2 regions of the Pseudoalteromonas issachenkonii genome follow, and region 1 is predicted to be linked to the other one. Evidence: riboswitches for the same ligand, from Rfam matches in the RefSeq annotation. Region 1 holds a riboswitch; the other holds the start of a gene.
The links. A riboswitch is a leader RNA that binds a small molecule or an ion and turns the genes downstream of it on or off. The one in region 1 is predicted to bind cobalamin.

Region 1 (7,313 bases):
ACATTAGTAATCAAAGCCTTTCAATGCTTTTACGCCCGACTCAAACGCATGTTTTACATTACGTACTTCACTTACCGTATCGGCAAGCTCTATTAAGGTGCGATGCGCAGCACGACCAGTAATAATTACCGATTGCATAGGCGGTCTATTATTTACAGCAACAACCACTTCTTCAAGGTCGATATAACCATAGGTCACCATATAGGTGAGTTCATCGAGTAATACCACATCGATACTGCTGTCGCTTAGCATCCGCTTTGACTTTTGCCATGTTGCTTGCGCTGCCGCGGTATCGGCCTCTTTATTTTGCGTATCCCACGTAAACCCGGTGTTCATAACAGCAAATTCAACCCCAGCACCTTGCAGTAAATTACGCTCACCACACTCCCATGTGCCTTTAATAAACTGACATACCGCAGCTTTTTTGCCGTGCCCAACACAGCGTGCAACCACACCAAAGCCAGAAGTCGATTTGCCTTTACCGTTACCAGTAATAACCTGAAAAATGCCTTTTTCTCGTTGCGCTGCGGCTACTCGCGCGTCAACCTGTTCTTTTACTTTTTGTTGACGCTGTTGGTGCTTGTCGTTAGTTGATTCAGTCATTGTTATGTCCTTGATAAATTTTAATAATTTGTTCAATATTTAAATGCGCTTTACACATATCAGCTAAGCGTTCTAACTGGCGTTCACGATGCTCATTTATACTAATCGCACTAATTGCACTTTCTGGTTTCACCCACTTTAACAGCTGTTCTGTGGCTGCAGGACTATCAAACAAGCCATGTAAATAGGTACCAGCAATGGCATTATCGTCACTCACAAAACCATCGGTTTTAAAGTCATTGGGGTGTTTATTAAAGCGAATGAGTGGCTTGTAGAGCGCCTTTCCTTGACTAATACCTGCATGTATTTCGTAGCCATCACATGCAACCTGTTGCTCATTTAAATTAAGCACTGCGCTCACTCGGCTTAACACTTTTTGCTCACCCAATAGCGTATCAAAATCGCTAAGCGCTAAACCCGTCACTTGCCCCAACGATGACTCCACCCCATTTGGATCACTGATAGTGTTACCCAGCATTTGCATACCACCGCAAATACCCAATACTTTGCCACCATAACGTAGATGGCGCTTAATTTGCTGATCCCAGCCTTCATTTTTTAAAAACGCGAGATCGCTGAGTACATTTTTACTGCCAGGTACAATAATTAAATCAACAGCAGGAATTGCTTGTGTATGGCGCACGTAGGTTATATTTATATTCGGGTGTAATCGCAGAGCATCAAAATCGGTATGGTTACTAATATGTGGCAATAACAGTACAGCAATATTTATACTGGCATCGGTCACATTATTATCTATGGCCACAGCATCTTCTGCATCAAGTGCTAAATCGTGCAAGTAAGGTAATACCCCTAATACAGGTTTACCGGTATACTCCTCGAGCCAATCTAGCCCACCTTGTAATAAACTAATATCACCACGAAAACGGTTAATCACAAAGCCTTTTACTCGTGCTTGCTCAGACTCGCTTAATAACGCCAAAGTCCCGACTAAGTGCGCAAATACTCCTCCTTTATCAATATCGGCAATAATAATAACAGGGCAATCCACTTGCTCGGCGTAACCCATATTTGCAATATCGTTTGCGCGTAAATTAATTTCGGCTGGGCTGCCAGCCCCTTCTACCAGTAATAAATCAAAGCGTTTAGCTAAACGCTTATGTGAGGTTAATACTGCATCCATAGCCACTTTTTTGTAGTCATGGTAAGCATCGGCTTCCATATTGCTGATAGCTCTACCATGAATAATAACTTGTGCGCCGGTATCACTATTGGGTTTGAGTAATATAGGGTTAAAGTCGATTTCAGGTTCAACTTTTGCGGCTATGGCTTGTAATGCTTGGGCTCTGCCAATTTCGCCACCATCGTGTGTTACGGCGCTATTAAGTGCCATATTTTGTGGTTTAAACGGTGCAACATTAACCCCTTGGTTAGCAAACACTCTGCAAAGTGCTGCCACTAAGGTGCTTTTACCCGCATCGGAGGTGGTACCTTGTACCATTAATGTTTTCATTATTTACCCACCAGCTGGCGCTTACGAAAATACAAGATACTTAAAAAGAATAGACTACCAATAGCCGCCGTGATCACCCCTATTGGCAGCTCTTGGTTAGCGAGTAATGAACGTGCCAGTACATCGACCCATACCATAAATATGCCCCCGACTAACCCGGTCATTAATAATCCAACGCTGCTGCCTTGAGAGATAAAAAAGCGCACTATGTGCGGCACCATTAAGCCAACAAAGCCAATTCCGCCACACATAGCAACCAATACGGCTGTGATCAATGAGCTTAAAATAAGCATTAAAATTCGAAAGCGATGCACCCGTACACCAAGCGTTGTTGCGCTTTCATCACCTAACAACATGGCATTAAGTTGGCGTCTAAAACCTAACATAATGACTGTACATGTAATGATGACCAAGGCAGGTAATAACAGTGACGGCCATTGCGCCCTAGCAAAACTTCCCAAAGTCCAAAATAAAATAGCCGCGACGGCCTGTGGATCGCTCCAATAAAGTAATAAACTGGTAAAGGCGCTAAATAAAAATGATAAGGCCACCCCAGCCAATAACATCGACTCAACTTGGGCGTTGCGTTTACTGCCAGCAATTAAAATTAATAACCCCATTGCCACTAAACTGCCAATTAAGGCTGCTGCTGATAGCGCAATGCCTGCGCCTATTCCAACAAAAGCCATTAATACTACGACTCCTAATGATGCTCCCGACGAAATACCAAACAAATAAGGGTCAGCCAATGGATTACGAGTAACTGTTTGTAATATCAATCCAGCAATCGCTAAACCGCTGCCGGCCAAAAAAGCCAGTAACGTACGTGGCATTCTTAATTCAATAATAATGCGGCTGGTAAATGAGGCCTCGCTTGAAAAAGTTAAGCTATGGTATACATCTGCGAGCGAGGTAGGGGCAGCACCAAAGCTCAATGCCACAAATAAACTAAATACAGCGCATAACAGTGCAATAATTAACGCCACACCATGGTTAGACATAATCGCCATGTTATTGGTATCCATAATAATAGGTAATATGGGGAATAGACTCGCCATTGGACGCCGTTTGAGGGTGAGTATTAACTTGCGCGCAAACACCAAAAACCTCATCAAGCATTTGCTCGGTGATCACCTTATTAGGCTTTCCCGCGCTAGCGATTTCTCCGTTTTTAATAACCACTAACTCATCGCACATGGCTGCCGCTAAATTTAAATCATGAAATGAAGCAAACACAGTAATGCCCAAAGATTTAGCCAGCTCCATTAATTGAATTTGATATTTAACATCAAGGTGGCTTGTGGGTTCATCCATAATGAGTAGCTGTGGTTGCTGCACAATCGCTCTGGCAATAAGCGCTCGTTGCTTTTCACCGCCAGATAGTGAGTCAAATGACTGATTGCTATGAGATTCAAGCCCAACACGACTAATAGCCTGCGCTATTTTTTGTTTATCTGCTTGGGTGGTCGAGCTAAATAGCGTTTTATGCGGGGTAAGCCCTAGAGCTACAACATCGAATAACGAGAGATTAAATTGCGACGGTGTTTCTTGTAGCACTACCGCAACTTGCTTGGCATAGTCTTCGCTTTTTAGCTGCCAAATATCGGTATCGTTAAATTTAATGTCGCCTGCTGATGGCTGATTAAATCGATATAAGCACCGCAGTAAACTCGACTTTCCTGCCCCATTAGGGCCAATTAAACCAATAAATTTACCACGCTCAATGCTCACATTAATGTGCTTAAGAATTAATGTATTGTCCACTCGCCAAGAAACGTTGTTAACGGTTAAAAGCGGTAAGTTTAAAGAGGTGTGAGTGTGCAAAAAATTATCCTAGGCAGGGAAACACCCACACTCAGTACTAATACGTACCAAAAAGAAAATGAGTTAACCCGCTCGTTATATGAAGTTTTAAGGCATTTGTATCTGACTTACAGTAAAACTGATCACAGTTACGGGAATAGTTGAGGAGTTCCACCTCATTCCAAATGCTTGGCTATTATGCGCAGATAAGTAAATAATTTAAAGCAAAAAAAAACCGCACTCAACTGAGTGCGGTTAAAAGGGAGTGTTTTAACTAAGGTTTAGTTAAAACTTATATTCCATACCTAAACCTAGGTAATCTTGGTCAACATTGTTGTCCATATCAAAGCTTGAGTAAAAGCCAAATACTTTAAGGTTTTTGTTTAGCTTATGGTCAACACCTACCGATACCGCGCTTTTATCATCGCTGTCATCAAAATCCATTGTTTGGTATTGCACTTTGAAAGTGTTGCTACCCATAAGGTAAGCTGCATTCACTAAGTAACCGTCAGCCTCAGCGCTGCCATCTACTTTTTCTTGTGTTTGGTACATTGCGCCAAGTCTAAAATCTTCAATTTTACCTTGAACTGTTGCACGCACTACATCGTAACCATTTACTTCGCTATCAGCAGCAATGGCAGCATATACTGCGCTCTTTTTAAGGCCTGCATCACCGTAAGTTAACGCCACTGAGTAGCCATTTTTGGCATCTACGTCGTCTTCTGCAATAAATGACGCTAATACTTTAAAACCTTCATATGAGTTTGAAGCATAAGATACTGAGTTACCTAAACGATTTTCACCTTTAAAGGTATTTTTTATATCACCTTCAAGATCGTTGAAAAGATCTAGTTTCCCCTGCGCTTGCTTAAGCGCGGTGTCGTTGCGGCCTATTACAACCTGACCAAATCCGCCTTTAAAGCCCACATATTGATTACGCGCTGAAATATTGTCGTCATCACCTTTAGAATCGGCATCAGACACATCAACCTGAAATTCAAACTTATAAACCGCTTCTAAACCGTCTGAAATTTTTTCAGACCCTTTAAGTCCGAAACGAGATGCATTACTTTTAATTTCAGTAAACGATCCTTCACCATCGTCAGATGATTGAACGGTTACATTTGCTTTACCGTAAATATCTACCTCTGCAAGTGCATTAAAAGATAAACCGCTAAGTAGGGCTAAGCATAAGCTCGATTTTGCAAATTTCATGTTATTTCCTCGATAATCACAATAGACTAATTTTTAAAACAGCAGCAGTGTGTCACCACTAAATGACAAAAATATTACAAAGGACACATTTTTGTCTTTTTAAGTTAATAAAACTGCATTAAATCTGAAATCAAAATAACATGTAAAATAAACTGCCTACCGACTACTTACTTTGTTTCAATAAACTCGGTGTCATTTGCGACAACAAATTAACCAAGGTTTCTATCAACTCTTTCTGTTCGTTATCTCTATGATAGGCAACAAATACATCTCTTGAGGTATTTTCTACCCCTTTTACATGAAAAAGTTCGCCTTTTTCTAAATGATCTTTAACTAATACCTGTGGAATAAACGCACTACCGCCACATTGCAGTATTAAATCAAGCGCTATACGCCCTGTACTGGTTCTAAAATAAGGCGGTGTTTTACCGGTAAACTGACGCGCATGCCAAAGAGAAAACGTGGTTCCCCAATCAACATACACATATTGATTATCAAAAAAGTTATCACTGGTTGCCGTATCGTAACCACTCACCGGAATAATAGGCAATTCACAAATACGTTCAACCACAAGTTCATCAACTTTAGGAGGATCAAATAAAATAGCTAAATCAAGCGTACGCTCCAACAATAAGCGAGTGCTTTCTTGTTGCGCTTTCACTTCTGCCACCAGCGATACACCAGGCATTGCCGATACAATATTTGTAATACCAAACTGTAAAAATGCATCCCAAATATTAGGCGTACCTGCTAAGCTAATTTGCTTATGCATATTATCTGCAAGTGCAACATCCACTTTGGCTCTTTGCATCCCAGTAATAATCATTTGCGCATGCGGTAACAAACGCTCACCTGGGGCGGTGAGTTGAATATTATTACGCTGACGAATAAATAAATTTACGCCTAAGCCCTGCTCTAATTGGCGAATTCTAAAACTCACCGCAGACTGCGTTATGTATAGGTTTTCTGCCGCTTTACCAAAATGGCGAGTACGCACCACTTCAACAAATGTTTTTAATAAATCTATGTCCAATTTTTTATCCTCACGATAAAAATTTTTTGTTTAAAAAAATAGCGATTATGTCCCATACTCCAGCTAATAATTGGTATGAGGGTACAGCTATGAGCAATGATATTTCACTACTTCGTCAAGCATTCGTAAGTCAACGTCAATTTTATGATGACCAAAACTTTCCACGCGGATTTAGCCGCAGCGGACACTTTACCCTGTTAGAGGCAAGTATTTTAGAACAGCACGGTGTTGTTTTAAAAAGCCTGTATAACAAAACAGTTGAGCCACAAAACGAACATCAGCAACAATTTGTAAATGCTGTCAGTGGCATAATAGAGCCAAGTAACCCAATTGAGCGAGCATGGGTTAAATATTTAAAGTTAACAACCTGCAAAACAAAATTCCATACATTATTTGGACGCTCAAAAATTTCAGGGCCAACACCAATAAGCCAAGATTATTATTCTGAGGCAGACAATCTATAAGTCACTACAATAGTTGCTTTTTGGCGTTTTAGCAGTTACAACTTGTATAAGCAAACAATTTTGCAAAATTTAAACAAGGCTGTTACGTGACGCACAGAATACTTATTGTTGAAGACACTCCTACTATTGCGCGAGTGCAAAAGCATATCGCGCAAAAAGTCGGCTACGAGGTTGATATTGCTCAATCCTTGGCTGAGACTAAAGAGCTTATAAGTAAGCACCATTATTTTTGCGCAGTGGTCGACTTTATATTACCTGACGCGCCACAAGGTGAAGCTGTTCCATGCACCATTGCAGCAGATATTCCTACCATAGTGATGACAGGCAATATCGATAAGCATACCCGTGACACCGTTGAAAAATACCCCATTATTGATTACATCATTAAAGGCAATAAACAAGCCTACGAGTATTTAGAAAAGCAGCTTTACCGCCTGCCCCGTAATAAGCATGTAAAAGTATTGGTTGTTGATGACTCTGCGTCAACACGCCAATACATATGTAGTTTATTAACACGTCACAAATATCAAATATTACAAGCAGCCGATGGCCTAGAGGCGCTTAAAGAGCTTGAAATCACCCCCGATATTTCTGTGATTATTACCGACAAAGAAATGCCTAATATGGGCGGTATTGAGCTGTGTAATGAAATTAGACGCATTTATAGTAATAACGAAAAAGCCATTATTGGTATTTCAGGCGCTACTTCGTCTAATTTATC
Region 2 (7,313 bases), 1.5 Mb from region 1:
TATGGATGTGCGCGATATTGATGTTGAGGCTAAGCAAGAGCTTAAAGAGGCAGAATCAGTTACAGAGTTACCTGAAGGAGCGGTTGTTGTTGATATTCGCTCGCCTGAAGAAGAAGATGCGGCGCCGCTGGAAATTGAAGGTATTGAAGTTATCCACTTACCGTTTTTCCGCTTAGCAACAAAGTTTGGCGATTTACCTAAAGGCAAAGATTATTACTTATATTGCCAAAAAGGAGTAATGAGCCAATTACAAGCGCTTATTCTTCACGAAGAAGGCTTTACCACTGTTAGAGTATATCGTCCTTAATGGCTTAATATATTAGATGCGCGGATTTAGTCCGCGCTTTTTTTTGCCAAAATTTCAGTAAGTAAGGCGTCATTATAAGGTGTTGCAATATGGTGCAGTTTTCCTTGCTCACTTATATAGCCACAAATCGCCATGATCTCTGTTTGTCTATTGTGCATTACATCTTGATGCATCGAAGAGTAATTTTCGGCAGTTAAACTCATTACTTTGTAAGCCCGCTCTAGGGCATCTATAAGCTTAATATTGAGTTTTAGCGCGGTTGCAATGTGGCATGCCTCAGCTAATAAATTAATAATTGCACTACTGTATTGCGGTGCACGTAACTGACCATTTTTTATATTGTGGTGAGCGGTTAATGGATTTATTGCAATATTAACCAGTAGCTTTTCAAACCGTAGTTGTTCAATATTGTTACTGACAATTAACTGCGGAATAGTGTGTAATTGCGCACTAAGCTGTTGAATATTTTGAATAGCTAGTTGATTACAGCCCCCTAATACACTTTGCCCGTTTCCGGTATGTTGCACAATATTAGGGTTTGACTTAAATCCAGCCATGCTGGTGGTTAAAAAGTACAACGACTGCTGCTTTGTTAGCTGTTCATTTAATTGTTCAACATTACCCATGCCATTATGACTCAGTATAATATGGGTATTATTGCCTAGATAAGGTTTTACTTGAGCATAGGCTTGTTGCACTGCAAACGCTTTTACCGTGAATAAAACAATATCAAATTCAGGAGTTTGAGATAACTGCTCTTGTGAGATAAAAGTGGCGTTAATTTTTTCAGACGCAGCGTTACTGTGGCTGTAAAAGCGAGTATTAACTGTGCCTTTTCGAGTAAGTATATATATAGCGTGATGTTTGGCTAAAAAATGGCTAAATAACAAGCCAATAGCGCCATCACCTACAACAAGTATGTTAGCCATAATGCTTCTTTTTACGCAGTGTTAACAGGGCTTTAGCTAAAAAGTAGCTCGCTGCACCAATAAAATCGGCAACAAAATCGGCCAGTGATGCTTGTCTGTAAGGAAGGCTATCTTGCATAATTTCTATTGCTGCACCGTAACCAGCGAGTAATAGTATTTGTGCATATAATGGGAGTTTAAACGCTTTATCCATAATAATGGCAAGTAAAAAGAAGATACCAAAATGCGCTACTTTATCAACATGCGGAAATAAGTTTGCCGCGCCCTTTACCTCTTTAGCAAATAAGAAGGTAAACGCAACAATACTAATTAAAAAAATTGCTTGGTAAACACGCCTTGTCACGAAAATTCCTAAAATCGTATAAAAAAGAAGCCTCAGTATATCAAACTAATTTAGTATCGCACCTGAACAAAATGCAGAAAAATGTAAAGATTTATCATTTTAACGTTATAATTGCGGCATAAAATTAAGATTAGATAGTTAGGAGAACGCTATGCCTTCATTTGATATTGTATCTGAAGTAGAAATGAACGAAGCAAAAAATGCGGTTGATAACGCCAACCGTGAACTAGAAACGCGATTTGATTTTAGAGGCGTTGATGCATCAATAGAGCTAAACGATAAAACAATTAAATTAAAAGCTGAAGCAGATGCTCAGGTAATGCAGTTATTTGATATTTTAGCGAGTAAAATCTCTAAACGTGGGATGGATGTTGCAAGCTTAGAGCTACAAGATATTTCTCGTGCGGGCAAAAATGTTTTTCGTAACGTTGCACTTAAACAGGGTATCGAAAAAGACATGGCTAAAAAAGTAGTAAAAGCCATCAAAGACTCTAAAGTAAAAGTACAAGCGGCCATTCAAGGTGAAGAAGTTCGCGTAACAGGTAAAAAGCGTGATGACTTACAAGCGGCTATGCAAGTTGTACGCACTGCTGATTTAGGTCAACCATTTCAGTTTAAAAACTTCCGCGATTAATTTATTGCCTCGAGCTCGGCACTATAGGTGCTGAGCTCAAAGCAACATGTATTTAGCCAAACACGTTATATTGTTTGGCTTTTTTATTTTTAAATCTATGATGAACCCCGAACCCGAACCCCGAACCCCGAACCCCGAACCCCGAACCCCGAACCCCGAACCCAGAACCCCGAACCCCGAACCCCGAACCCCGTATCCAGAACCTTGAATCTTTGGGTTTTTAGATGTTTAGACGTCCGTTGACTTTTTTTAGTAAACAGATAACAATAGCAGCCTATTTTCAAGGTGCTTGCTAAACACTTCAATGGTGTGATTTTTTTAGTAGGATAATCGGGAAGTTGGTGCGTTTTCATTGATGAAGTCAATCCCAACACTGCCCCCGCAACGGTAAAGTTATGCTGTATTAAATTATGGTAACTGAGTCCGGAGACCGGCCTTGATTTAATCTTACTTACTAACATCTTTGCGGTGGGCAGAGATAGGGGACATGATGTTAAATAAAACTGCATTGGGTGTGGCCATTTCGGCTGCACTCTCTATTTCTGTATCTGCTGCAGAACAAACCATTGAAAAAATAACCGTTACTGCGAATAAATTTGAACAACCTATAAATGATGTATTAGCAAGTGTTGCAGTTATCGAGCGCGCTGATATTGAAAAAGCGAATTACCGAGATTTACCAGCAATATTAAATACCATAGCTGGGATAGATATTGTTCGTAATGGTGGGTTAGGTCAAAAGGCAGATATATTTGTTCGCGGGGCCAGCGCTAAATATACCTTAGTATTGGTTGATGGCGTAAGAGTGAGCGATGCAAGTTCAGGTAGTGTATCGCTGACGAATATTCCAGTTAACAGTATCGAGCGTGTTGAGCTTATTAAAGGGGCAAGAGCTGCTATTTATGGCTCCGATGCGGTAGCCGGAGTAATTAATATTATCACCCGTAAAGCCTCAAATAACTCGCTTTCGGCTACTTTAGGCAGCCATAGCTACAGTAATTATCAGCTTGCTGGTGGGCTTGTAAAAGAGGCGCTTAGCTTTAATTATAATTTAGGCTACGAAGAGACGGATGGTTTTGATGTAACTGGCAAAGATCCAGCGGCTGAGTACACAAAAGATCATGATGATGATGGCTACAAAAATAAAAACATTGGCTTTAATTTAGCTTATGAACTTGCTGAGCTAGGCCAATTGAGCCTGCAATCTCAGTATAGTGAAGGTGAAGCACAATATGATAATGCATGGGGTAACGATGCCTACGACTTTGAAAATTACACCGCTAAGCTAGGCTGGAACAAAGCCTCTGATGTATATAGCCAAAGTACTTCGGTGAGCGTTTCGCAAGAAGAAAATACCCAAACAGGTACCGATGTGCAGCAAGTGTATAGCACAGAGCGTGTTGAGTTTGAATATCGAGGGCTTTATACCCTTACTGAAGAACTTGAACTATCGGGTGGCTTTAATTATTTATCTGAGGATTTATCAAACTCGTCAGCAACGTCATCAGAAGAAAAACGCGATAATAAGGCGTTGTTTATAGGCGCGTTTTATAGCCATAACAAATGGTTAGCAAATGCGGTTGTTAGAACCGATGATTATGACTTCCATGGCCGTGCAAACACTTACAGTACAGGACTTGGTTACAAAGCAAATAACTATGTAACACTACGTTTAAATCACGGTACTGCATTTAGAGCTCCTTCGTTAATTAATGCGTTTGTGACTAACAGCCCGTACTATTTACCAAACAATAATATTAAACCTGAAGAAGCCTTAAATAATGAGCTTGGTATAACTTTAGAAACCCAATGGGGCCGTTATGATATTGCTATTTTCGATAACCGTATCAATAATTTGATTAGTAATAATTATGATGCAGACTCAGGTAAATATATTGCCACTAACATAGATAAAGTATCTATGCAGGGATTTGAGCTGTCGGCAGAGTTTTCAGCGCTAGGCTTTGAACACTCGGTTAATTTTAGCTTTTTAGACGCTACAGATGAAAAAACGAATACCGATTTACCACGTAGACCTTCTGAATCGTTTAATTATCAACTCGCTAAAACATGGGGTGATTTTGATGCCAGCTTGGATATGCAATATCGCTCATCGCGTCCTTCGATTGCGTATTATGACTCGGAGCTCGCTGCTTATACGGTATTTAATATAGCAGCCAATTACCAATTGCTAGATAATTTGTCGTTAGCTGCTCGAATAGAGAATATTACTGATAAAGAATATTTTACTGCTGCGACGGGCTTTGCTGCCAGTGGTAAGCTATTAGGTTATAACAGCGCAGGAAGAACTTTCTTTGTAGGGGCAAATTATCAGTTTTAATCGCTAATATAGTGTTTATTAATATACAAAAGCCCGATTTAAATCGGGCTTTTTAATATATTACCCGTTTAAAAACTCGCTAAATTCGGTTTCAAACTTATGTAATTTGGGTGCAATTAAAATACTGCAATAGCCCTGCTCAGGATTTTCATTGTAATAGTCCTGATGGTAGTGCTCTGCGGGGTAAAAAGTGGTTGCTGGGCTCACCTCAGTCACTATAGGTTCGCTAACATGACTTTGCAGCTCTGCAATAACTGCCTGTGTTTGTACTTGTTGTTGCTCATTATGATAATACACAACGCTGCGGTATTGAGTGCCTATATCGTTACCTTGGCGATTTAGTTGTGTGGCATCGTGTAGGGTAAAAAACATCGCGAGTAAGGTTTCAAAGCTGATAACTCTGGCATCAAATTCAACCTTAATTACCTCTGCATGGCCACTGTTGCCAGTGCAAATAGTTTTGTATGTTGGGTTATCAGTATGTCCACCAGTATAACCAGAGCAAACACTGAGTACACCTTTTACACGCCTAAATGCTGCATCAATACACCAAAAACAGCCGCCGCCGAGTGTTGCTACTTCTGTGGTCGAACTCATAAGTACTTCCTCAATTGTTAGGGATATGTGCACTGAATAAAGCGCCGTAACAGCTAGTTACGACGCTCTGAGTGACTTAGATCTCTTTAAGCGGTTTTTCAGCGGCTTGCTTATCAAGTTTTTGTTGTAAAAACTCAGGTGATTGTGTGTTTCGCGCTAGTGTGTAATAAGCGGCTGGCACCACAAACAGAGTTAGTATGGTTGCCACCGTTACGCCGGTAAATACTACCACACCAATTACCATTCTACTTTCCGAGCCTGGACCGGAAGCCAACACCAAAGGTACGGCACTCATAACCGTTGTTAGGGAAGTCATAATAATAGGGCGCAAACGCTGTGTAGCCGCTTGTAAAATAGCCTCACTAAACTCTACGCCTTTATCACGTAACTGGTTGGTAAATTCAACAATCAGTATACCGTTTTTAGCACTTAACCCTATGAGCATAACAATACCTATTTGGCTGTATATATTAAGCGTTAACCCCATACTCCACAGCCCAAACATGGCACCCATTAAACCAAGTGGCACAGTTAACATAATAACAAATGGATGCATAAAACTTTCAAACTGAGCTGCCAGTACTAAAAAGGTCACGGTTAATGCCAGCACAAACACATAGGTCATGGCTGAGGCACCTTCATAAAACAATTGCGACTCACCTTTATAGTCAATGGCACCATCAATGTCGTTTTCCTCTGCGGCAACCTTGTTTAAAAAGTTTAGTGCTTGTTCTAGCGTGTAACCATCAGCGAGGTTGGCACTTAAAGTAATTGCACGCATTCGGTTATAACGGTTTAAACGCGAGGCGGTGGCTTCTTCTTTTAAGCTAATAAGGCTATCAAGAGGAACAAGTTCTCCGCTACGTGATTTTAGGTAAATATTTGAAATATCAGTCGGGTTGGCAAAGTCTTGTTTTGTGCCCTTTAAAATTACATCGTATTCTTCACCGCGGTCAATAAAGGTGGTTACACGGCGTTGGCCAAGCATGGTTTCAAGTGTACGACCCACATCAGAGACTGATACGCCTAAATCAGCGGCTTTATTTTTATCAATACTGACTAAAAACTGAGGGAAGGTTTCTTTATAATCATGATCAATACGCACTAATCCAGGGTTTTTCTCAGCGCGTTTAATAATTCTATCTCGCCAATCGGCAAGTTGAGCATAATCATTACCTTGCAAAACAAATTCAATAGGGCGAGATGAACCACCTCCGCCAATACCACGGCGCATAATAGCAAATGCACGAACGTCGGTGACCTCTTGCATTTTGCCGCTTATTTCATCCATGACTTCCCATGTTGAGCGTTTGCGCTTATCCCAGTCAGCCATGCCAACAATAGCCACGCCGCCACTGCCACCCCAACCTGGGACTCGAACAAGCACTCGACTTAGTTCGCCAGATTCAGAATAAGGCATCAAGCGCTCTTCAATTTTTGCCATATTAGCTGCGTTATTTTCATAACTTGCCCCTTCAGGGCCATTCATAAGCACAAAGAAAGTGCCACGGTCTTCTTTAGGGGTAAGTTCAGAGGGTATTTGTAAAAATAATGAATAACTAACAAACCCAGCCAAAACTAAGCTCAGCATTAAGCCCCATTTACGGGTCATGTTTGACGCTAAAGCGTTACGGTATCCATTTTCTAATTTAGTAAAAAAACGGTCCATAACTTGGCTAAACTTACTTTCTTTTTCAGAGGCCTTTAACACTTTTGAACACAGCGCCGGAGAGAGTGTCAACGCAGTGATACTAGAGAAAAACACGGCAGCACTTACTGCCATAGCAAACTCTGTAAATAGTGCGCCAATTCGTCCTTCCATAAACACTAATGGTACAAACACGGATATAAGCACTAAGGTGGTGGCTATAATTGCAAAGCCTACCTCACGTGCGCCGCGATAAGCTGCCAATAAAGGCGGTTCACCAAGTTCAATACGGCGGTGAATATTCTCTAGCATTACAATGGCATCATCGACCACTAAGCCTATTGCTAACACCAGTGCTAGTAGAGTTAATAAGTTAATTGAATAACCCATTGCTAATAAAAACATGAAACTACTGACTAGGGCGACCGGTACTGTGACCGTGGGAATAAGAGTGGCGCGAATGTTACCTAAAAATATAAAGATAATAAGCACGACTAACCCCATAGAAATTGCT

Region 2: another riboswitch for cobalamin. It lies ahead of PISS_RS04040 (TonB-dependent receptor domain-containing protein); the one in region 1 lies ahead of PISS_RS12915 (ABC transporter ATP-binding protein).

The regions. Positions count from the first base shown of each region.
Region 1 covers NZ_CP011030.1:2,781,418-2,788,730, forward strand. Annotated here, with positions in the region: gene PISS_RS12895 (cobalamin-binding protein) at 1-4, opposite strand, end outside; gene cobO (cob(I)yrinic acid a,c-diamide adenosyltransferase) at 4-603, opposite strand; gene PISS_RS12905 (cobyric acid synthase) at 596-2,077, opposite strand; gene PISS_RS12910 (FecCD family ABC transporter permease) at 2,077-3,087, opposite strand; gene PISS_RS12915 (ABC transporter ATP-binding protein) at 3,089-3,901, opposite strand; cobalamin riboswitch at 3,978-4,115, opposite strand; gene PISS_RS12920 (porin) at 4,166-5,095, opposite strand; gene PISS_RS12925 (LysR family transcriptional regulator) at 5,259-6,128, opposite strand; gene PISS_RS12930 (MaoP family protein) at 6,218-6,592, shown strand; gene PISS_RS12935 (GGDEF domain-containing response regulator) at 6,679-7,313, shown strand, end outside.
Region 2 covers NZ_CP011030.1:872,729-880,041, forward strand. Annotated here, with positions in the region: gene thiI (tRNA uracil 4-sulfurtransferase ThiI) at 1-307, shown strand, start outside; gene PISS_RS04025 (ketopantoate reductase family protein) at 334-1,236, opposite strand; gene PISS_RS04030 (VanZ family protein) at 1,229-1,579, opposite strand; gene PISS_RS04035 (YajQ family cyclic di-GMP-binding protein) at 1,731-2,213, shown strand; cobalamin riboswitch at 2,501-2,666, shown strand; gene PISS_RS04040 (TonB-dependent receptor domain-containing protein) at 2,704-4,554, shown strand; gene msrA (peptide-methionine (S)-S-oxide reductase MsrA) at 4,615-5,151, opposite strand; gene PISS_RS04050 (efflux RND transporter permease subunit) at 5,228-7,313, opposite strand, start outside.